4 regions of the Peribacillus sp. NPDC060253 genome follow, and region 2 is predicted to be linked to each of the others. Evidence: riboswitches for the same ligand, from Rfam matches in the RefSeq annotation. Region 2 holds a riboswitch; each other region holds the start of a gene.
What was found. Region 2 has a riboswitch for S-adenosylmethionine ahead of ACFWE9_RS06095 (Fur-regulated basic protein FbpA). Riboswitches for the same ligand answer to the same signal wherever they lie in the genome.

Region 1 (4,966 bases), on a different contig from region 2:
CCGCTTGGCACCGATTTCCGATTTAACAATCTCTGACAAAGCTTCCAGGACCTTTGGTATGATAGGCTTCAAAAGTGATGAAGGTGTCAAACGGAATAAAGGCAGGATTGGTGCTGCAGAGGGCCCTGAATATATAAGGCAAGCGCTGGCAAAATTACCTTGTCATTTATCTTCGCAAACAGAGCTGGTGGATGCTGGAAATGTAGTATGTGAAGGTAAAGAGATGGAGGCCGCACAAGCTCAACTTGGAGCAGCTGTTGCCCAGTTATTGGAGAGTAAAACGATACCTATCATTTTGGGCGGAGGACACGAAACCTTTTATGGCCATTATCTAGGAATTAGAAAATACATTGGACCAAATGCTAGATTAGGAATTATTAATATAGACGCTCACTTTGATATGAGACCTTATGAATTGGAAAGTTCGTCAGGAACGATGTTTAAACAGATTTTGGACGAAGATCACAGTTGTGGATATTTATGTGTTGGAATCCAAAAACAAGGCAATACGAAAGCACTCTTTGAAACGGCCAAGAGGAGTAAGGTAGAATACATATTGGAAGAAGAATTGTCATTGAACGAAATGGATGATACTACGCAACGGATAAATGAATTTATTAGTAAAAACGATTTCATTATCCTTACATTGTGTACGGATGTTATTGATTCAGCCTATGCACCTGGCGTAAGTGCACCATCGCCGTTTGGACTGAATCCGAAATTGGTCCGTTCCATAATTAAGCATGTCGTATCAAATGAAAAGATCCTTTCTTTTGATGTCTCGGAAGTGAATCCTTCGTTGGACGAAAATAATAAAACCGTGACATTGGCAGCACATTTAATAAATGAGGTTTTGCTGAATTTTAAATAATAGATGGATAGGGATTAGGGGCAACTCCCAACAATGACAAGTCTGCCATTGCAAGTAAATTTGCTCCCTCGAGATACGTATCTTATCCTAAGGATGCATTCCCTATTAAATAATGATTTAGAACAAACAAGAAGCCCTTCAGTATAAAATCTGAAGGGCTTCACATCATTAATGAAATGACTTAAACCAAACCAGGGAATTATCTTCCACCACTAACATTTATGATCTCTCCTAATATGTAGGTTGAAGCATCGGATGCAAGGAAAGCTATACTTTCTGCTATCTCAATTGGTTTTGCTATTCGTTTAATTGGAATCGCTTCAGACATACGGGCAAGACGGTCATCATTTGGTGCGAATTTTTCATGGAAAGGTGTTTCCACTACACCAGGAGCCACTCCGTTGACAATGATTCCGTGTTCGATTAGTTCCCTGGACATGCCAATCGTCATCGTATTTAAAGCACCTTTCGTCGCCGCGTAATGAATACTTTCGCCAGCACCACCAATTCTTGCAGCTGTTGAAGAGATATTAATAATTCTCCCTTTTTTTCTAGGAATCATATACTTTAAGACAGCTTGTGAACACAAAAGGACACTCGTAATGTTTAGCTTGTATGTTTCTTCCCACAATTCTACACTTGCATCTATAAATGTACTCTGTCGAATGCCACCAGCAGCATTATTTACTAACACATCAATTGACCCAAAGTAATCAACGGCTTGTTTAACCATTTCATCGACTTGTTCTTTATTTGTAACATCAGCCTGAATTGATATTGCTTGTCCACCATTTTTATGAATATTTTTTATAACTTCTAAAGCACTTTTCTCATTTGAACGGAAATTAACGACGATTTTTGCTCCTTTAGATGCAAGTAATTCAGCTGTCGCACGGCCAATACCAGAACTTGCTCCAGTAATTAAAACCACTTTCCCCATTAAGTCTTGCATGTTTTATCCCCCCCAAATGGATTTCATAAGAAATCTTATTAATTTATAAAGCACGCTATTTCAATTATAATCAAGTATCCTCCGAGTGCTATATAATTTAGTAGCCATGAAATTAACATATTTCAATAAATTCATGGACAGTCTTTTTACGTACGCGTAAATGTAACGCTTCCTTACAAGGATTTACGGTCCAGGCATTACTTCGATTGATTAAACCTATGTAGCAACAGCAAAGGAACCTCTATGGCAGACACACCATAAGAGGATTAACTATGAATCTACCAAAGTTCAATACTGATACTTGTGGGTTTTTGGTTTATAATAACAACCATCTAGTCTTTTGAGGGGTGATCTTATGAATGAATATAATGTTACGGTCAGGAATGGCAGTACCTTAATTTTGTCAGAAATCATTAAAGCTGAAGATGAAAGAGAAGTCCTTGGCACTCTTTTGATTTCCAGTGAATTATTTAATCAACCATTTACCGACATCAGGATTTTAGAACGCTGATTTGTGCCTGCCCGTTCCATTTGTTACACTGTAATAAATCTTAATACGGTAGGCGATATTATGTGTGGACGTTTCACCCTTTTCACTGACATTGAAGAAATAAAAGAACGGTTTGATATCCAAGGATCATTTGATGAGGAATACCAATACAGCTATAATATTGCACCTTCCCACTCCGTGCTCTCCGTCATTAATGACGGAACTAGGAATCGACTTGGATATCTTCGGTGGGGGCTCATTCCTTTTTGGGCAAAAGACGAAAAAGTGGGCTACAAAATGATCAATGCCAGGGCGGAAACCATTGCTGAGAAGGCAAGCTTCAAGAATGCGTATAAGAAGAAACGATGCCTGATAGTCGCTGACTCTTTTTATGAATGGAAGAAGACACCAGAGCGAAAAATACCGATGCGAATAAAACTTAAGACTCATGCTCCATTTGGAATGGCCGGTCTTTGGGAATTCTGGAAATCTCCCGAAGGCATCAGTATATATTCATGCTCCGTTATAACAACCGTTCCTAATGAGCTAATGTCCAGGATTCATGATCGTATGCCTGTCATCCTTAAACCGGAAGATGAAAAAGATTGGTTGAATCCATCCATTAATGATCCTGCCTATCTGCAGCAATATTTAAAGTCATTCGATTCGGAACAGATGGAAGCATTTGAAGTATCGACTGATGTGAACTCGACTAAAAATAATTCACCTACCCTAATACAAAAAAATTGCTGAGAGGTCTTTAGACCTCTTTTTTATATTCGTTCCTTCCCAATAAATGGCGATATTAGGGGGTGTAATGTTAATAAAACTTATTTACTGCACTTATAAAAATCCCTTTTTAATCATGTGGAATAATTTTAACTTAACCTTGCGATAATAAACAAAATGCTGTACTCTTATATTTGCTTTTCAATTTGACATTCGATGTCACTTTCAGAAAGTGGACTCATCTAAACTTAGAGTGGTTTCGGCAAGTTTCCAGCCTGCTGCTTTTCTGAGGACTTCGTGACATTTGATATTATTTTCACTATATAATGTAGATCTTCTTATCAAGAGAGACGGAGGGACTGGCCCGAAGATGTCTCGGCAGCAGACTTAATAGGAGTGCTGTGCCAAATCCAGCAGGCAGATTCTAGCCTGAAAGATAAGGAGGGTGTTTTTTATAAATTAAAAGACCTCTTCTTGTTTTTAATAGAAGGGGTCTTTTTTTGCTTACAGTTTTTTTAGCATTCTTCCATGACTGGGATATTATCATCTTTTAATAGGGGATATTTGCGAAAACTGTTAAAAGAATAAGAGCTGTGACACATGTCATGGGAAAAATAAAAAGAGGTGTTCATCATGAGTACAAACAATAAAGGGAATCCATGGGCGTTGATCCCATTTGTCGTGTTTTTAATTTTATTTATAGGTTCAGGGGTCATTACAAAAGATTTTTATTCATTTCCTGTGATTGTAGCGATTTCAATTGCATCAGCCGCCGCACTGGCAATGAATCGAAAAGAGTCTTTCAATGAAAAGGTCGAAATTTTTTGTAAAGGTGCCGGGGACTCCAATATTATGTTAATGGTTATCATTTTCCTTTTGGCCGGCGCTTTTTCAGAAGTTGCAAATGGCATGGGGGCAGTTGAATCAACGGTGAATCTTGCCCTTGCGGTTTTTCCGCAAAATCTTTTAATGATAGGGATTTTCATTATCGCATGTTTTATTTCTTTATCAATGGGGACAAGCATGGGAACGATTGTAGCGCTTGCACCTATAGGGGTGGGAATTAGTGAGCAAACTGATATTTCGCTTGCCCTTTCAATGGCCGCCGTTATCGGTGGTGCGATGTTTGGTGATAACCTATCCTTCATATCAGATACGACAATAGCGGCAGTTCGTACTCAGGGCACTAAAATGAAGGATAAGTTTAAAGTGAATTTTTTCATCGTGTTACCTGCTGCCATCATCACATGTGCCATCCTAGGAATTTTAACAATGGGAGAACAAGCCTCCATCTCCCAACATTCATATAATTGGGTGAAGATCCTTCCTTATCTTGGTGTTTTGATCACAGCATTGGCAGGTGTCAATGTGTTCCTGGTTCTTTCCACAGGAATTGTTTTTGCAGGTATGATCGGTATGGCGGATGGCAGTTATAAACTGTTGGATGTCATTCAAAAGACGGGAGTTGGGATGGCGGGAATGTATGAAATCTCTTTCCTGGCCATTTTAATTGCAGGAATGGTGTCTGTCATCAGACATAATGGCGGCATTGATTATCTTCTCCAAGTCGTGCTCCGAAATAGTAAATCAAAAAAAGGCGCTGAATTCAGCATTGCCGGGCTTGTTAGTTTGACTAACCTTTCAACGGCCAATAACACGATTTCAATAATTATTGCCGGACCTCTTGCCAAAAATATTGCTGAACAGTATGGGATTGATCCCCGTAAATCGGCGAGCCTGCTTGACGTTTTTGCCTGTTGTATCCAAGGGTTAATTCCATATGGGGCCCAGCTTCTGATAGCGGCGGGTGTAGCAAAGATTTCTCCGATTAGCATCTTGCCATATTCATATTACCCACTTTTAATTGGCGTTTGTGGAGTGATAGCAATCTTGATTGGTTTTCCACGATTTCAGGCGGGAGAAG
Region 2 (4,966 bases):
ATACCGTAATTCCAAAAAGTCACTTTTTGTTTGGAGTCAGGATTATTCAATTCATCCTCCAGACCCTCTACATAGCCTTCCCCATCCTTATCACCTTTTCCATAGGTTAATGAATCTCCAAAAGCCATCACCCTTTGCACATCCTTCGACTCGGAAGCTTGAAATTTATATGCAACAAAACAAATACCTAGTACAATAATTAATAAACCTGCCATTTTCTTCATTTGTGTTTCTCCTTTGCATATTCACTATGAAGTATTTCATTTTTTAAATACCCAAAAATCTGCATTATTAACAATAAAAAAAATTGTCAGATAAAGAGTAAAAAGTGTATGATAATATAAAACTTTCAATGGATTAGGTTTCGCTCACCTTTCCTTCATAATTTGTGAGATGATGACTCTTTATTCCGGATATTGAAAATATATGATAGATAGGAGTTTAAATGATGGACGAGTACATAGAGTTTAGGGAAGCAGAACGGTCGGATTTACCAAAAATTGTAGAAATATATAATTCCACAATTGCTTCAAGAATGGTTACTGCAGATACGGAACCTGTTTCCGTACAATCGAGGATTGAATGGTTTGAGAATCATAACTCAGAAAGTCGACCGCTGTATATCATTACTATAGAAGGAAAAACTGCAGGATGGATGAGCTTTCAATCTTTCTATGGTCGGCCCGCCTATAATTCTACGGCAGAGATCAGCATTTATATTGATGATTATTTCCGGGGAAAAGGAATTGGACGAACTTCGATTCAAAAGGCAATAGAAGTGAGCCCAAAATTAGGGGTGAAGACTCTTTTAGGTTTCATATTTGCTCACAATATACCGAGCCTGAAGCTTTTTTCAAAATTTGGTTTTGAAAAATGGGCAAACTTACCACAAGTTGCCGAGCTGGATGGCATTGAACGGGACTTGGTCATTCTTGGTAAACGTATCGATATTTAAATATAATTATTTAAAAGCTATTGCCTTCAGCAGTAGTTTTTTTAGTTTAAACGCAGGAGTCTATTATGAAGCTTAACCCCAAACGGCGGGTTTAAAAATGCTTATAAACATTCTGAAGCGCGAAATATTCAGATTCTCTTTTCTTGGCTAATGCATTTAACAGGGTATCCAGTTCTTGACTTGCTTGAATAGTTAGAAAACTGGTAAATCCATAAATTGCTGCCAATTTAATCATTTCCTGTCTCTTCTCTTCTATTCTTTCAACAGTTACCTTTCGACAATGCATTCTATACACACCTCCCATTAATTCAATTTTTTTACACTTATCACTATAATGAAACTTATAGTTAAAATCAACCATTTTTAGGAATTTAAATGTGTTATTTTGTATGTTAAATGTGACAAAAAGCCTACTTTTTTCTTAATATATGTATTTTTTGTGACATCCCTCTATATAGACATAAATAAAAAAGCATTCACCCCTTGTTACACTGCGAATGCTTTCAAATATCCCTTATCCCAAGATAATCTATCGTTTACTATGTCATCCATTCCGAAGGTGTCTCGTTATTAGGTCTATTTATAACAATTTTATATTCATCTTCCAGTACTTTTAACGGGGCATCATAAAGGTGCCTTTCATCAGAGGTTTTGTATACTCCATTTGCCAATAACGCTTCTATCAGCAATGTCTTCCTCTGTTCGATCCTCTTAATTAATTCTGCCATGTAAATGGCTCCTTTCTTATTCATCTTAGAGCCTGCTTCAAATTGAGCTAAAATGTAACAGATTTCATTATCACCAAATTATATATACCTTTTCTATTATGTCACTAAACGTTATTTCACAAAAATAAAAGCCCCTTCTAATTCAAGAAGAGGCTGCAGTGTCCGTACGGCTCTTCTTATCTTCCAAGCGTTAGCTTGTTGGATGTAGCACAGTTCCCAAAATGGGTCTGCTGCCGAGGTTTCGTTGGGCCAAGTCCCTCCACCTCTCTGGATAAGAATTATTTATATATAATTGATGTAGACATGATTTTATCCCAATTATCAACAAAAGTCAATTGCCCTGTTTTCCCTTATTTCAAGGCGATATATGGTTTCTTCATGCAAATTCGGGTTGCATTTTCTTCGCTTTCTGATATGATGTCAGTAATTACATACAATTCACACCACTAGGGGAGTCTTTTTTAAGACTGAGATGGAAATTGTTCCGGACCCTTTGAACCTGAACCGGCTCATACCGGCGGAGGGAAGTGGATGATATCGTCCGTACACTGACTTTATCCATCTACCCCGTTCCGTTATTCAGGAGCGGGTTTTTTTATTGGATTAAAGCAAAGGGGACCATTCTAAAGGAGGATGAACAATGGAGAATACTAAATTAGGAACCTTCAGTGATAGACTTCACGAACGTGCAAAAGGAATTTGGAAAAGGAACCATTCACATCCTTTTGTCCAGGCAATTGGCAACGGCACTCTTCCTGAAAAGAAATTTGCCTATTACTTGAAGCAGGACTATATCTATCTCATGGATTATTCCAAGCTCTTTGCCTTAGGTGTCATTAAAGCTCATAATGTCGAAACCATGGCAAAGTTTGCGAGTATCTTGAATGAAACCCTTCAAGTGGAAATGGACATCCATCGACAATATGCTTTGGAATTCGGTATCAGTTCAAAGGAATTAGAAAATACAGAACCAACTCCAACCACGCTAGCCTATACAGGTTACATGCTAAATGCCGCGCAGCATGGGACTTTGGCAGACCTGATCGCCTGTCTCCTACCATGTGCTTGGGATTATTATGAAATCGGTTTGAAATTAAAAGCACAAAATGGTGAAGCATTGGATAATAATCGTTATGCCGATTGGATTAAATCCTATTCATCTCCTGAATTCGGTGAAGCACACAAGTGGCTGATTGCTTTGTTGGAAGAATTAATCGAAGGCATGCCTGAAAATGAACTTCTTAGATTAGAAAAGCACTTTTTGGTGACTTCCCGCTATGAATATTTATTTTGGGAAATGGTTCAAAACGAGCAGGATTGGCCACTGTAGGTCGTTAACATGATGATGAATCCAATCAAGAAAATGACGCTGACCGCCATGATCACGGCCATCACGACTCTAAGCAGTTCCTTTATATACATCCCTGCCGGATTTGCAAAAATCTTTCCTATTCAGCATCTCGCAAATGTCATGACAGCCGTTTTATTGGGACCTGCTTATGCTGTAACACAAGCTTTTTTAGTTTCCATCATTAGAAACATATCTGGTACCGGTTCAATTTTCGCCTTTCCGGGCAGCATGATCGGTGCACTTTTGGCTGCCGTTCTATATCGAAAAACTCAAAGCTTAAAATTCGCTTGTTTAGGGGAAGTGATAGGAACTGGGATTCTTGGGTCCCTAGCTTGCTATCCACTGGCGGTTCTCATTTTGGGAGATAAAGCAGCCCTTTTTGGGTTTTTGCCAGCTTTTATGCTTAGTTCTTTTGCGGGTGCCATTTTAGCTTTCATATTACTAAAAATACTATTCAAAAATAATTATATGAAGGGGTTTTTTTATGAAAACAGCATTAACCATCGCAGGCTCTGACTCAGGGGGCGGTGCCGGAATACAAGCAGATTTAAAAACATTTTCTGCACATGGGGTTTTTGGCATGTCTGTCATTACAGCCGTAACGGCACAAAACACAATGGAAGTGCGTTCAGTTCAGGCTATCGAAACCGCTATCATCACAGATCAAATCGCAGCTATTTTTGAAGATATTCATGTAGATGCAGTAAAAATAGGCATGCTAGGCTCAAAAGAAATTGTGGAAACAGTCACTGCTTCTCTTAAAACCTTCTTACCTGACATCGTTATCCTTGATCCTGTCATGATTTCCAAAAGCGGCCATCATTTGCTCGACGAAAAGGCTGTCACTGCTCTAAAAACCGAATTGCTTCCAATTGCAACACTTGTAACCCCTAATGTACCTGAAGCTGAAGTTCTTACTGGCTTGTCGATTCGAACGAAGCAAGATTTTTACAAGGCATGCATGTCCATACAAGAACTAGGGCCTAAAGCCGTTTTACTTAAAGGAGGCCATGCAGCAGGTAATCCAAACGATCTTTTTTATAATGGGACGGACTTCCACTGGATCGAGGGAGAACGCATTCATACAAAAAACACACATGGAACAGGTTGTACCCTATCTTCCGCCATTACATCCAACCTGGCAAATGGACTATCAATGGAAGAGTCGATTGAACAGGCCAAAACCTACATTTCTGAAGCGATACGTAATAGCTTTTCAATCGGTAAGGGTCATGGACCTGTCCACCATTTTCATTCGTTTTCAAAAAAAGAAAGGAGTGACTTAATATGAAGGTTTCAGCAGCTGACTTGTTCGGGAAGGTAAGAGCAAGAAAACCACTCATTCACCAAATCACCAACTTCGTTACGGTCAACGACTGTGCAAACGCCACGCTTGCCATCGGTGGTTCACCTGTAATGACATCCAGTCCTAGAGAAGTGGAGGAAATGGTCAATTTAGCAGATGCATTGGTCCTGAATTTCGGTACGATAGATGATAAAGCCTTGGAGGCAATGGAGATAGCCGGTAAGGCGGCAAATGCCAAAAATATCCCGGTTATTTTGGACCCGGTAGGAGTTGGTGCCACCTCCTATCGTACAGAGAAAGTCGCAGAGCTCCTGAAGAAGGTTACCTTCCAAATCATCCGCGGAAATGCTAGTGAAATCCTTCGATTGATGGGTGGGGATATCGTTACACGCGGAGTGGATTCAGGGGAACTTCAGATTAGCAATGCAGAGCTGGCTGCATGCGCTGCAAATAAACTAAATAGTGTTATCGTAGTCAGCGGAGCAATGGATGCTGTCAGCGATGGGAAAAATACGTCTATTATCCATAACGGGAATCTACTTTTAACTAATGTTACAGGTACGGGATGCATGGCCACTGCTCTTATAGGCACCTTTTCCGGAGTTACGGACGATTTCTATTCTGCA
Region 3 (4,966 bases), on a different contig from region 2:
TGATCAAGTGTTTACTCCGGAGGATTATTCCGATGAGCATAAAATGATTGCCAAAACTTCTGAAGATTTCGTTGTGAATGAAATTCTGCCGCAAGTTGAACATTTAGAAAACCATGAATTCGACCGTTCTGTTAAATTACTGAAGCATGCAGGTGAAATCGGTTTACTTGGTGCTGACGTTCCTGAAGAATACAGCGGATTGGGTCTAGATAAAATCAGTTCGGCGCTAATTACAGAAAAAATGGCTCTTGCAGGCGGCTTCGGAATTACGCATGGTGCACATGTAGGGATCGGATCTTTGCCAATCGTATTATTCGGCAATGAAGAACAAAAGAAAAAATACCTCCCCTTACTGGCAACAGGTGAAAAAATTGCCGCTTATGCTTTAACGGAGCCAAGCTCAGGATCGGATGCTTTAGGAGCAAAAACAACAGCGAAATTGAATGCAGAAGGAACACACTATATTTTAAATGGCGAAAAACAATGGATAACTAATGCCGGTTTTGCAGATGTCTTCTGTGTATACGCTAAAATCAACGGCGAACAATTCTCAGCCTTCATTGTTGAGCGTGAATATAAGGGCGTATCCACTGGTGCGGAAGAGAAGAAAATGGGCATTAAGAGCTCATCTACACGCACATTGATCCTGGAGGATGTTCATGTACCAATTGAAAACCTTTTGGGTGTAGCCGGAAAAGGGCATGTCATTGCTTTCAATATCTTGAATATTGGCCGTTATAAATTAGGTGTTGGTGCAGTCGGCGGATCTAAACGCGCTCTTGAAATTACAGCCGCTTATACAAATCAACGCCAACAGTTCAAAACAAAAATTTCTGATTTTAATTTGACAAAAGAGAAACTTGCAACAATGGCTTCTAAAATCTATGCAGCAGAAAGCTCAGTATACCGTACCGTTGGTCTTTATGATCAAAGACAAAGCAAGTTGACGGATGAACAAGTGAAAGATGGTAAATCAATGGCAGCAGCAATCGCTGAATATGCAATAGAGTGTTCTTTGAATAAATTCTTTGCATCTGAAGTATTGGATTACGTAACGGACGAAGGCGTGCAGCTTCATGGCGGTTATGGTTTCATGCAGGAATATGAAATTGAGAAAGCCTATCGTGATTCCCGTATTAACCGAATTTTTGAAGGCACAAATGAAATCAATCGCTTGCTTGTCCCGGGAACTTTCCTGAAAAAAGCACTTAAAGGAGAATTGCCGCTTCTTCAAAAAGCTCAAGGCCTGCAAGAGGAATTAATGATGATGATGCCGGAGGAACCTGGCGATGAGCCATTGGCACAAGAAAAAATGCTTGTTAGAAACGCCAAGAAAATCGGTATTTTGGCAGCTGGTCTTGCTGCACAGAAATACGGAACAAGACTTGATCAGGAACAAGAAATCCTCTCCAACATTGCTGATATAGCATCTCTTGCATATGCTGCAGAATCGGTGGTATTACGTACGGAAAAAGCCATTGCGGCCACCGGGCTGGAGAAGAACAAACAAAAAGTCCTTTACACTGAAATTTTCGTTCAAGAAGCTTTCAATGAAATAGAGCAGCATGCAAAGGAAACGTTAATTGCCGTAGAAACAGGCGATACTCTTCGCATCATGCTTTCTTCGCTTCGCAAGCTGACAAGACACAATCCAATCAATGTCATTGCGAAAAAACGTGAAGCTTCAGTTAAGGTTATCGAAACGGAAAAATACGCACTTTAAGAAATAAATTGAAATCTTAAAAGGGAATGCCCGTAATAGGCATTCCCTTTGCTTTGATGAAATCACGTTGGAAAATCAAAGGACATTTCGTTGTATTGCGTGGTGAAAACGGGTATTCTATTGGTAGGTGGTGAAATGATGGGATTAACATTATATTGGTACCCAAAATGCGGCACATGCCGTAATGCGAAGAAGTGGTTGGATAGTCATGAACTGCAATATGAAGCGATCCATATAGCGGAAAATCCACCTTCTCGAACTGAAATCGAACAACTTTATAAAAACAGCGGATTAGAGTTGAAGAAGTTTTTCAATACTAGCGGTCAAAAATATCGGGAGCTCGGGTTAAAGGATAAGCTGAAAGAAGCTTCTGAAACAGAGATGCTTGATATATTGTCCACTGATGGCATGCTGCTAAAAAGACCGATTGTAACGGATGGCACTAAAGTGACAGTGGGTTTCAAAGAAGAGCAATTCGAACAGGCTTGGAACTAAAATTACACAAAATATTTGGTTAATTTCTTACTTAAAACAAAGTTCTACCTTATAATGTAATAGATAAAACAAGATGTACATATGGAGGGAATTAATAATGACAACGCCAAAAGAACTTCGTTACACTAAAGAACATGAATGGGTCAAAACGGAAGATGGAACAGTCCGCATCGGAATAACAGCTTTTGCCCAGTCCGAACTTGGGGACATCGTTTTCGTCGAGCTTCCAGAGGTCGGGGATGAATTGAAAGCGAACGAGCCATTTGGAAGTGTTGAATCCGTTAAAACCGTTTCTGAGCTTTATGCTCCAATCAGTGGCAAGGTTGTTGAAGTGAACGATGATTTAAGTGACAACCCTGAGTATGTGAATGAATCTCCTTTTGAAAAAGCATGGATGATCGTGCTGGAACCAGCAAATAGCAGTGATATTGAAAACCTGATGAGCGCTGAAGAATATGAGAGCTTGATTAACGGTTAAAGCGAAGTAGAGGGGGCCAGATAATGGCCTGCTCTCTTTTTCATTTTGGATATGGCAGTTGCGCACATAATTCGTGAGATGGAGTGATGACATGGAATGCGGCGAATTCGATAAAGTGATCATTGTAGAAGGCAGTTCCGATAGAAGAAAAGTTGCCTCCGTTTTAAATGAAGATGTGGAAATAAGATGTACGAATGGAACCATATCATTAACTAAGCTAGATGAATTTGTTGATGAATTAATGGATCGTGATGTCTATCTCCTTTTTGACGCAGATGAATCAGGAGAAAAGCTGCGGAAGCAATTCCGGAGGGAAATGCCGGAAGCGAACCACTTGTACATTAATAAAATGTACAAGGAAGTGGAAAGCTCGCCCGAACATCATATCGCAACTGTCCTTTTATCTGCCAATATGAATGTGAAAATGAAATATTTAAGTCAAAGGGTGAACGACTAATTGATGCGGGAATGGAAAGAAGAAGAGTGTCAGCTTGCTGTTGAAAAAGGGGAAACCTTTTGCTTATATTTATATACGCCTTTATGTGGTACCTGTCAGGTGGCTTCCAAGATGCTGACGATTTCATTGGAACTTTTCCCGGATTTTAAGGCAGGCAAAATGAACATGAATTATGTTCAAGCATTTGCGGAATCGTATGAAATTGAAAGCGTCCCTTGTTTATTGCTTTTCAAAGAAGGAAAGCTGTACAAAAAAATATATGCCTTTCAATCCGTTCCTTATTTGTATGGATTGCTTAAGGAAATTAGCTAAGAAACCAACCAGTTACGGGTTGGTTTTTTAGCTTTGTATAGGTAAGGGCCAAAATCTAAATAAAACAAAGAATATTCTAACTATTCATTGACTGGATAAATGTAAAATGCTATATTTTGAATTAAGAAAGTAACTGCTGAATTTAATAGTTCTTATCAAGAGTGGCGGAGGGACTGGCCCGACGAAGCCCGGCAACCGGTATAAATTTATATACGGTGCTAATTCCAGCAGAGTGTTGGCTCTGGAAGATGAGGTGTGTATGAAAACCTCTTCTTGTGGAAGTGGTTTTTTTGTTATTCAATGGATTTCCCGGTTTTATTATAATTCCAACTAAATCGATAGAAGAAGAGGAGAAAGCCTATGTCAGAGAAAAAGTTGCGTTTCGAAACATTGAGTGTTCATGGTGGTCTGCAAGCTGATGAAACAGGTGCCCGTGCAGTTCCTATTTACCAAAGCAATGCATACTTGTTCAAAGACACCGACCATGCAGCGAATTTATTTGGCTTAAAGGAGAATGGCTATATCTATTCTCGACTCCATAACCCCACGGTCAGCGTTTTCGAGGAAAGAATGGCCTTATTGGAAGGCGGGATCGGCGGATTGGCAACAGCAAGCGGAATGGCGGCCATTTCCCTGTCAATCTTAAATATTGCCGGTGCAGGGGATGAGATTGTTTCAGCCTCTACATTGTATGGTGGTACGTATAATCTTTTTGAAAATACTCTCCCTAAATATGGGATTAAAGTGAAATTCGTCTCCCCTGATGACCCTGAAAATTTTAAAAGGGCGATTACGCCAAAAACAAAAGCCATATTTGCTGAAACAATTGGAAATCCAAGCTTGAGGGTTTTAGATATCGAAGCAGTAGCGGATATCGCCCACGATGCCGGCATACCTTTAATTATCGATAATACCTTCGCTACACCATATCTTTGCAGACCCATTGATTTTGGAGCGGATATTGTCATCCACTCTGCTACAAAATGGCTATTGGGTAATGGAACGACATTAGGCGGTGTCATTGTGGACGGAGGGAAGTTCGACTGGAACTCGCCAAACTACCCTGGCTTTACCGAGCCTGATCCAAGCTACGATGGTCTCGTGTACTCGGAGGCAGTTGGACCCGCTGCTTTTATTACAAAAGCCCGTGTGCAATTACTTCGTGATTTAGGCCCTTCGTTAAGTGCCCAAAGTGCATTTCAGTTTACGCTTGGACTTGAAACGCTGCATGTAAGAATGAAAGAGCATATCTCGAACACCAAGTCTGTCATTCAATATTTGAGAAATCAACCGGCTGTGACCTGGGTTTCATATCCTGCTAATGAGGATCATCCGGATAAAGCCCTTGCAGATAAATACTTGCCTAAGGGAGCTGGAGCGGTTGTGACCTTCGGAATACAAGGTGACCGTGAGGCCGGAGCAAAACTTATCAATTCGGTTGAATTATGGTCCCATGTAGCGAATGTTGGGGATGCTAAGAGTTTAATCATCCATCCCGCCA
Region 4 (4,966 bases), on a different contig from region 2:
CATCCTGTCCCAAAACATCCAAGCCTTTTTCTCAGACCAGATTGATTGGGGCAGTGTTATAGCTGCATACCTGGGAATCCCGCTTTTCCTTGGTCTATGGTTGGGCTATAAACTGATAAGAAAGACTAAGCTCGTTAAACTAGATGAAGTCGAGTTTGACTTTGACAAAAAATACGAATGAACAAGCTATAAGTAAAATCAGCCGGACAATGAGTTATAAATTGTCCGGCTTTTATTTGTTTATCTTTAGGCTCATAAACAGATTCCAGGAGGATGATTCCTGGCCTTTTATTTTTAATGAATGGGAATTTATACAAATTTAATAGGAGATGTTATATGATAATCGTAATCTCTATGTAGCTAAATGGCATGCACAGAACAACGGGGAAAGCGTTAACTGCATTTGTATCCGATTGAATATTTCCAATGGAAAGGAAAGGTGCGCAGCTGATGACCTTATTGACTAATTTAAAAGTATTGGACTTTTCAATGTTATTGCCAGGCCCATTTGCCACTTTGATGCTAGCAGATTTAGGAGCGGACGTTTTGAAGGTAGAGAGGCCGGGAGCAAGTGATTCATGGGGTGTGAACCAATATCTTAACAGGTCGAAGAAGTCGATCACACTTGATTTAAAACAATCAGAGTCCATCGAATCCGTAAAAAGTCTAGTGAAGGACTACGATATCGTCATAGAACAATTCCGTCCAGGCGTCATGGAACGCCTAGGACTGGGGTATGGGGCATTAAAACGGATTAATCCGAGATTGATTTACTGTTCCATCACGGGATTCGGCCAGACCGGTCCCTATAAGGACCGACCGGGCCATGATATCAATTATCTATCGATTGCAGGTTTATCAGGCTATTCCGGAACGAAAAGGGGCGGCCCGGCAAAAAACGGAACCCAGATAGCCGATCTTGCTGGAGGTTCACTGCATGCCGTTATCGGCATATTGTCTGCTGTCATTTACAGGGAGCGAACAGGGGAAGGCCAAGCCATCGACATCAGCATGACCGACTGCAGTTTTGCATTGAATGCCATATCATCACCTCTGAATTTACAAGGGGGCCTGGAGCTTGAGCCAGAGAAATTGATGTTAAACGGGGGATCTTTTTATGACTTTTACGAAACGAAAGATGGACGTTATTTTTCCGTTGGAAGCCTCGAGCCCCCATTTCGAAAAGCGTTATGCGAAGCCATCGGGGCACCGGAATTGTATGAACTGAGCATGGGCAGCGATGAAGAAAGCGGAATCCGATTCAAAACGTTCGTCCAACAAGCTTTCTTAGAAAAGGATTTCCATGAATGGCAGGAAATATTTTCTGACTTCGAGGCATGCGCAGAACCAGTGCTGACCTTTACCGAAGCGACCAACCATCCCCAATTGAAGGATAGGGGAATGATCGTCGAAGTACCTGACGGAAAAGGAAATGTCCAGAAGCAAATCGCCTGCCCGATCAAAACATCAGTTTTTACCCCTGAATATAAACATGCGGGACTGAAGCCAGGACAAAGCAACGCAGAAATACTTCGGCCCCTTAATACAAAATAAGATCAAATAAGGCTATCGCATTTCCAATATTGGAGAGAGATAGCCTTGTTTTTGTATGAATTGGCCCCTCGTAATAACGACGTAAATAACTATGCTGCGACAACATTTAGTAGGCCGGAATAAGTGGAAAAAAGGACGAATTAAAGTGAGGAATGTCAAATTAAGTGGGAGGAGGGACGAATTAAGCTTGAAAATGGCTAAATGGTTTTTAAATCCATGATGAAAGTCAGCCATTCGTTGTTGTGAAAAATTACTAGTTATAACTAGTTTAGACAGGGTATGAGAGTATCATCCTTGTAAAAAGGTTCATAAGAAAATTTCTTTGATAAGGATGGTGGATTAAAAATGTTTGGTCTCACTGATATCATTAAATTTCTTTTTTCCTTTTTTTTGATTATGCCAATCGTTACGCTGATACATTTGAGCGGGCATATCTTCTTTGTGACGATTTTTGGAGGATCTGAAAAGAAAATCTTGATTGGTTGTGGAAATAAACTTTTTGCCTTTTGGAACATAGAGGTGAGAAAATATTATTTCTGGAATGGTACTTGCGAATTTAAGGGATTGATACATGATAATCGATTGACGAATATGCTTATTTATTTAGGGGGCTCTATCTTTAATTTAGTCAGTATGTTGATCATATATAGCTTAGTGTATCAGAATATCTTGGAAAGCTCGGTAATCTGGTATCAATTCATATATTTTTCCTTCTATGTACTGTTTTTCTCCTTATTTCCGATGTATTTTTCAGACGGATCGCCTAGTGATGGGAAGGCCGCACAATTGGTCTTGAGGAACAAGCTGGAAGATAGGGTGACGGATGATATATTTGTAAAGAAAGTGGATGATGAAGATAGCTGCAAGTAAAAAAAGGCGTGCAAGATGCTCGTTCTTTTTTTTGTGTGAACTCAACATAGTAAGTAACTATTTTACATACTGATTCATTAATCTGCAGGGTCTGCCAATGATAATAAACGAAAATGTATATGAAAAAAGGCATATGTACTGTATACAGATGCCCGATATATTATTGGTTAAAATGGATATTCACGATATGTTGTTTGAAGGGAAATCGATTTTGTCACCGTAAATTCTTCAACAATCCTTGGGCTTAGCAAATCTGCCTATACCGATCAGAGAAACGTTTTATTGTACTGTTTTAAAAAAAAGCTAGGCTTCCTTATTGAAAGGTGCCTAGCTTTTATTAAAGGTGAGTCATCATTCCCAAACTTCTTTTGCTACATCAACGATGAATTTCAACTTATCCCATTGTTGTTCTTCCGTAAGCTTGTTGCCATGATGGGTGGAAGCGAATCCGCATTGCGGACTTAAGCATAGTTGTTCGAGGGGAACGAATTGTGAGGCTTCTTTAATGCGTACCTTAACAGCTTCCTTGTCTTCAATTTCCCCATTTTTTGAAGTGACCACTCCCAGAACGATCCTGGCCCCTCCGTTTGGAATGTATTCCAATGGTTTAAAATCCCCTGAGCGGTTATCGTCATATTCCAAGAAGAATCCATCTACTTTTTCTTTGGCCAATAATGTTGGGGCTATGCGTGCATAACTGCCTTCAAATGCCCACGTTGACTGGTAGTTTCCACGACATAAGTGTGTCGTGACGACCAAATCCTCTGGTTTTCCTTCCAATGCACCATTAATAACACGCAGTGCTAAATCGATTAATTGTTCTCTTGAATATTTTCCATCTTTGAACTGAAAATCTGGAGCTGAAAGTCTGGCAATATATACATCGTCCAATTGAAGATAACGTACACCTGCTTCATAAAAGGCTTTCAAAGCAGCTTGATACGCTTTAATGACATCATTAGCATAGTCCTCGATATCAGGATAGATGTCTTCATTATGAACACCGACAGCAAACAATTGATTGGGACTGGGAATGGTTTGTTTGGCAACGGCACGTCCGTCCACTATTTTGTTCAATTCAATAAAGTCATGGATGAAGGGATGCTCAGGATTGAATGAAACCTTTCCTGTATTGCGAATGTTATATCTCTCAGTTTCAACCCCATCGAATGTAAGACCTTTTTCAGTAACATAGCCCTCGATGCCATTTAAATGTTCAAGGAAGTCAAAGTGCCACCATGTTCGTCTGAACTCCCCATCCGTAACGGCCTCTAATCCAACTTCAATTTGTTTATCGACAATCAATTTGATTTCTTCCGTTTCAACTTCACGAAGTCGCTCCACCGAAATGGTACCTTCCTTCAATTGCTTTCTAGCTATATGTAAACGATCTGGTCTTAATAAACTTCCGACATGGTCCGCTCTAAATGGTGCTTTCGTTAATGTGATTGACATGTTGCATTCCTTCTTCCCTTTTATAAAATAAAACACCTCTTCTTAAAAATAAGAAGAGGTGTTGGCAACAAAGCTATTTACTCTTCTTATCTTCAAGTTTTTACACTTCTGGAATTAGCACAGTACATGAAAAGTCTGTTGCTGAGGTATCAAAGGGCCAGTCCCTCCACCTCTCTGGATAAGAGTTGTCTATTAAATTAACTATGACTATACAGGGAGTATTGGTAAAGGTCAAGGGTGGAGGCGGAAAATTTAGAATATAGCGATTACTCATAGTAGCCTTGCATGATGATTAACCTCATTGGTGAACCTGGCATATGCTATAACCCACACATGCGAGAGGGGATATTGAAAGTCGGAGGGGGAAGTCAGGATGAATACATTCGATCACTTTAATGTTTTCGGGAATGGTATACCGATAACGGTAAGTGCATCCATGCTAGAGAGAATTATAAACATGAAATCTAATGAGCAGAATATTAAAGTCGAGATCACGCCAAAGCATATAGTGCTTTGGGGAACGACGGAAGTGAAAAAAATGATGTTTAAGAAAAATGTATCTTTCCGGATAACAATAAAACCGGTTCACGTTGATAAAAGAACGATTTCATTTGAATTAGTGGAAATGAAACCTATTGATAGAAATTTCATTAATCATAAGATATTTAACAGACCGCCATTTTTTGAATTTGAAAATAGAATGATCAAAATGAATGTGGATGCTTGGAACATCGTGAGAAAAATCCCCGTGGGCACCATTAAATCGTATGAGCTTGTCGAAGGTGCAATGAAAATGAAAATCTCTTTATGATGAATCATCTTAAGGGGGATTTTCCATACATTCTTACCCTTACTGTATTTGGGGTCCAGGTATGTTAGTGTAAGGATATGGTGACAATTGATTCTTCATTAATAAAAAATGTGTTTGATAAATCAAGCACTTTAAAATATACTAAAAAACTTAAAGTTTAGAGTTTTTCCGGGACATAAGGGGGAAAATGCATGGAGCAGAAGATATTGCCTGCCTCGGCAAGCATGAAGGATTTTGAAAGATTTCTAGATAGTTCCTATGAAATTGGTGTGTTTC

Region 1: linked by a shared signal. The riboswitch ahead of ACFWE9_RS24270 (Na+/H+ antiporter NhaC family protein) and the one ahead of ACFWE9_RS06095 (Fur-regulated basic protein FbpA) in region 2 are both predicted to bind S-adenosylmethionine.
Region 3: linked by a shared signal. The riboswitch ahead of ACFWE9_RS12165 (O-acetylhomoserine aminocarboxypropyltransferase/cysteine synthase family protein) and the one ahead of ACFWE9_RS06095 (Fur-regulated basic protein FbpA) in region 2 are both predicted to bind S-adenosylmethionine.
Region 4: linked by a shared signal. The riboswitch ahead of ACFWE9_RS09440 (5-methyltetrahydropteroyltriglutamate--homocysteine S-methyltransferase) and the one ahead of ACFWE9_RS06095 (Fur-regulated basic protein FbpA) in region 2 are both predicted to bind S-adenosylmethionine.

What each region holds. Positions count from the first base shown of each region.
Region 1 covers NZ_JBHXAS010000159.1:3,385-8,350, reverse strand. The annotation lists gene hutG (formimidoylglutamase) at 1-871, shown strand, start outside; gene ACFWE9_RS24285 (SDR family NAD(P)-dependent oxidoreductase) at 1,071-1,823, opposite strand; gene ACFWE9_RS24280 (hypothetical protein) at 2,179-2,334, shown strand; gene ACFWE9_RS24275 (SOS response-associated peptidase) at 2,395-3,066, shown strand; SAM riboswitch class I at 3,378-3,485, shown strand; gene ACFWE9_RS24270 (Na+/H+ antiporter NhaC family protein) at 3,676-4,966, shown strand, end outside.
Region 2 covers NZ_JBHXAS010000015.1:3,548-8,513, forward strand. The annotation lists gene ACFWE9_RS06080 (DUF459 domain-containing protein) at 1-224, opposite strand, end outside; gene ACFWE9_RS06085 (GNAT family N-acetyltransferase) at 449-955, shown strand; gene ACFWE9_RS06090 (aspartyl-phosphate phosphatase Spo0E family protein) at 1,047-1,241, opposite strand; gene ACFWE9_RS06095 (Fur-regulated basic protein FbpA) at 1,495-1,707, opposite strand; SAM riboswitch class I at 1,857-1,961, opposite strand; TPP riboswitch at 2,122-2,226, shown strand; gene tenA (thiaminase II) at 2,324-3,013, shown strand; gene thiW (energy coupling factor transporter S component ThiW) at 3,029-3,550, shown strand; gene thiD (bifunctional hydroxymethylpyrimidine kinase/phosphomethylpyrimidine kinase) at 3,519-4,325, shown strand; gene thiM (hydroxyethylthiazole kinase) at 4,322-4,966, shown strand, end outside.
Region 3 covers NZ_JBHXAS010000038.1:3,865-8,830, forward strand. The annotation lists gene ACFWE9_RS12140 (acyl-CoA dehydrogenase family protein) at 1-1,723, shown strand, start outside; gene ACFWE9_RS12145 (arsenate reductase family protein) at 1,862-2,218, shown strand; gene gcvH (glycine cleavage system protein GcvH) at 2,316-2,696, shown strand; gene ACFWE9_RS12155 (toprim domain-containing protein) at 2,788-3,153, shown strand; gene ACFWE9_RS12160 (thioredoxin family protein) at 3,157-3,465, shown strand; SAM riboswitch class I at 3,615-3,720, shown strand; gene ACFWE9_RS12165 (O-acetylhomoserine aminocarboxypropyltransferase/cysteine synthase family protein) at 3,826-4,966, shown strand, end outside.
Region 4 covers NZ_JBHXAS010000026.1:19,349-24,314, reverse strand. The annotation lists gene ACFWE9_RS09460 (amino acid permease) at 1-181, shown strand, start outside; gene ACFWE9_RS09455 (CaiB/BaiF CoA transferase family protein) at 451-1,554, shown strand; gene ACFWE9_RS09450 (hypothetical protein) at 1,900-2,424, shown strand; gene ACFWE9_RS09440 (5-methyltetrahydropteroyltriglutamate--homocysteine S-methyltransferase) at 2,776-3,879, opposite strand; SAM riboswitch class I at 3,963-4,064, opposite strand; gene ACFWE9_RS09435 (hypothetical protein) at 4,253-4,690, shown strand; gene ACFWE9_RS09430 (glycerol-3-phosphate responsive antiterminator) at 4,882-4,966, shown strand, end outside.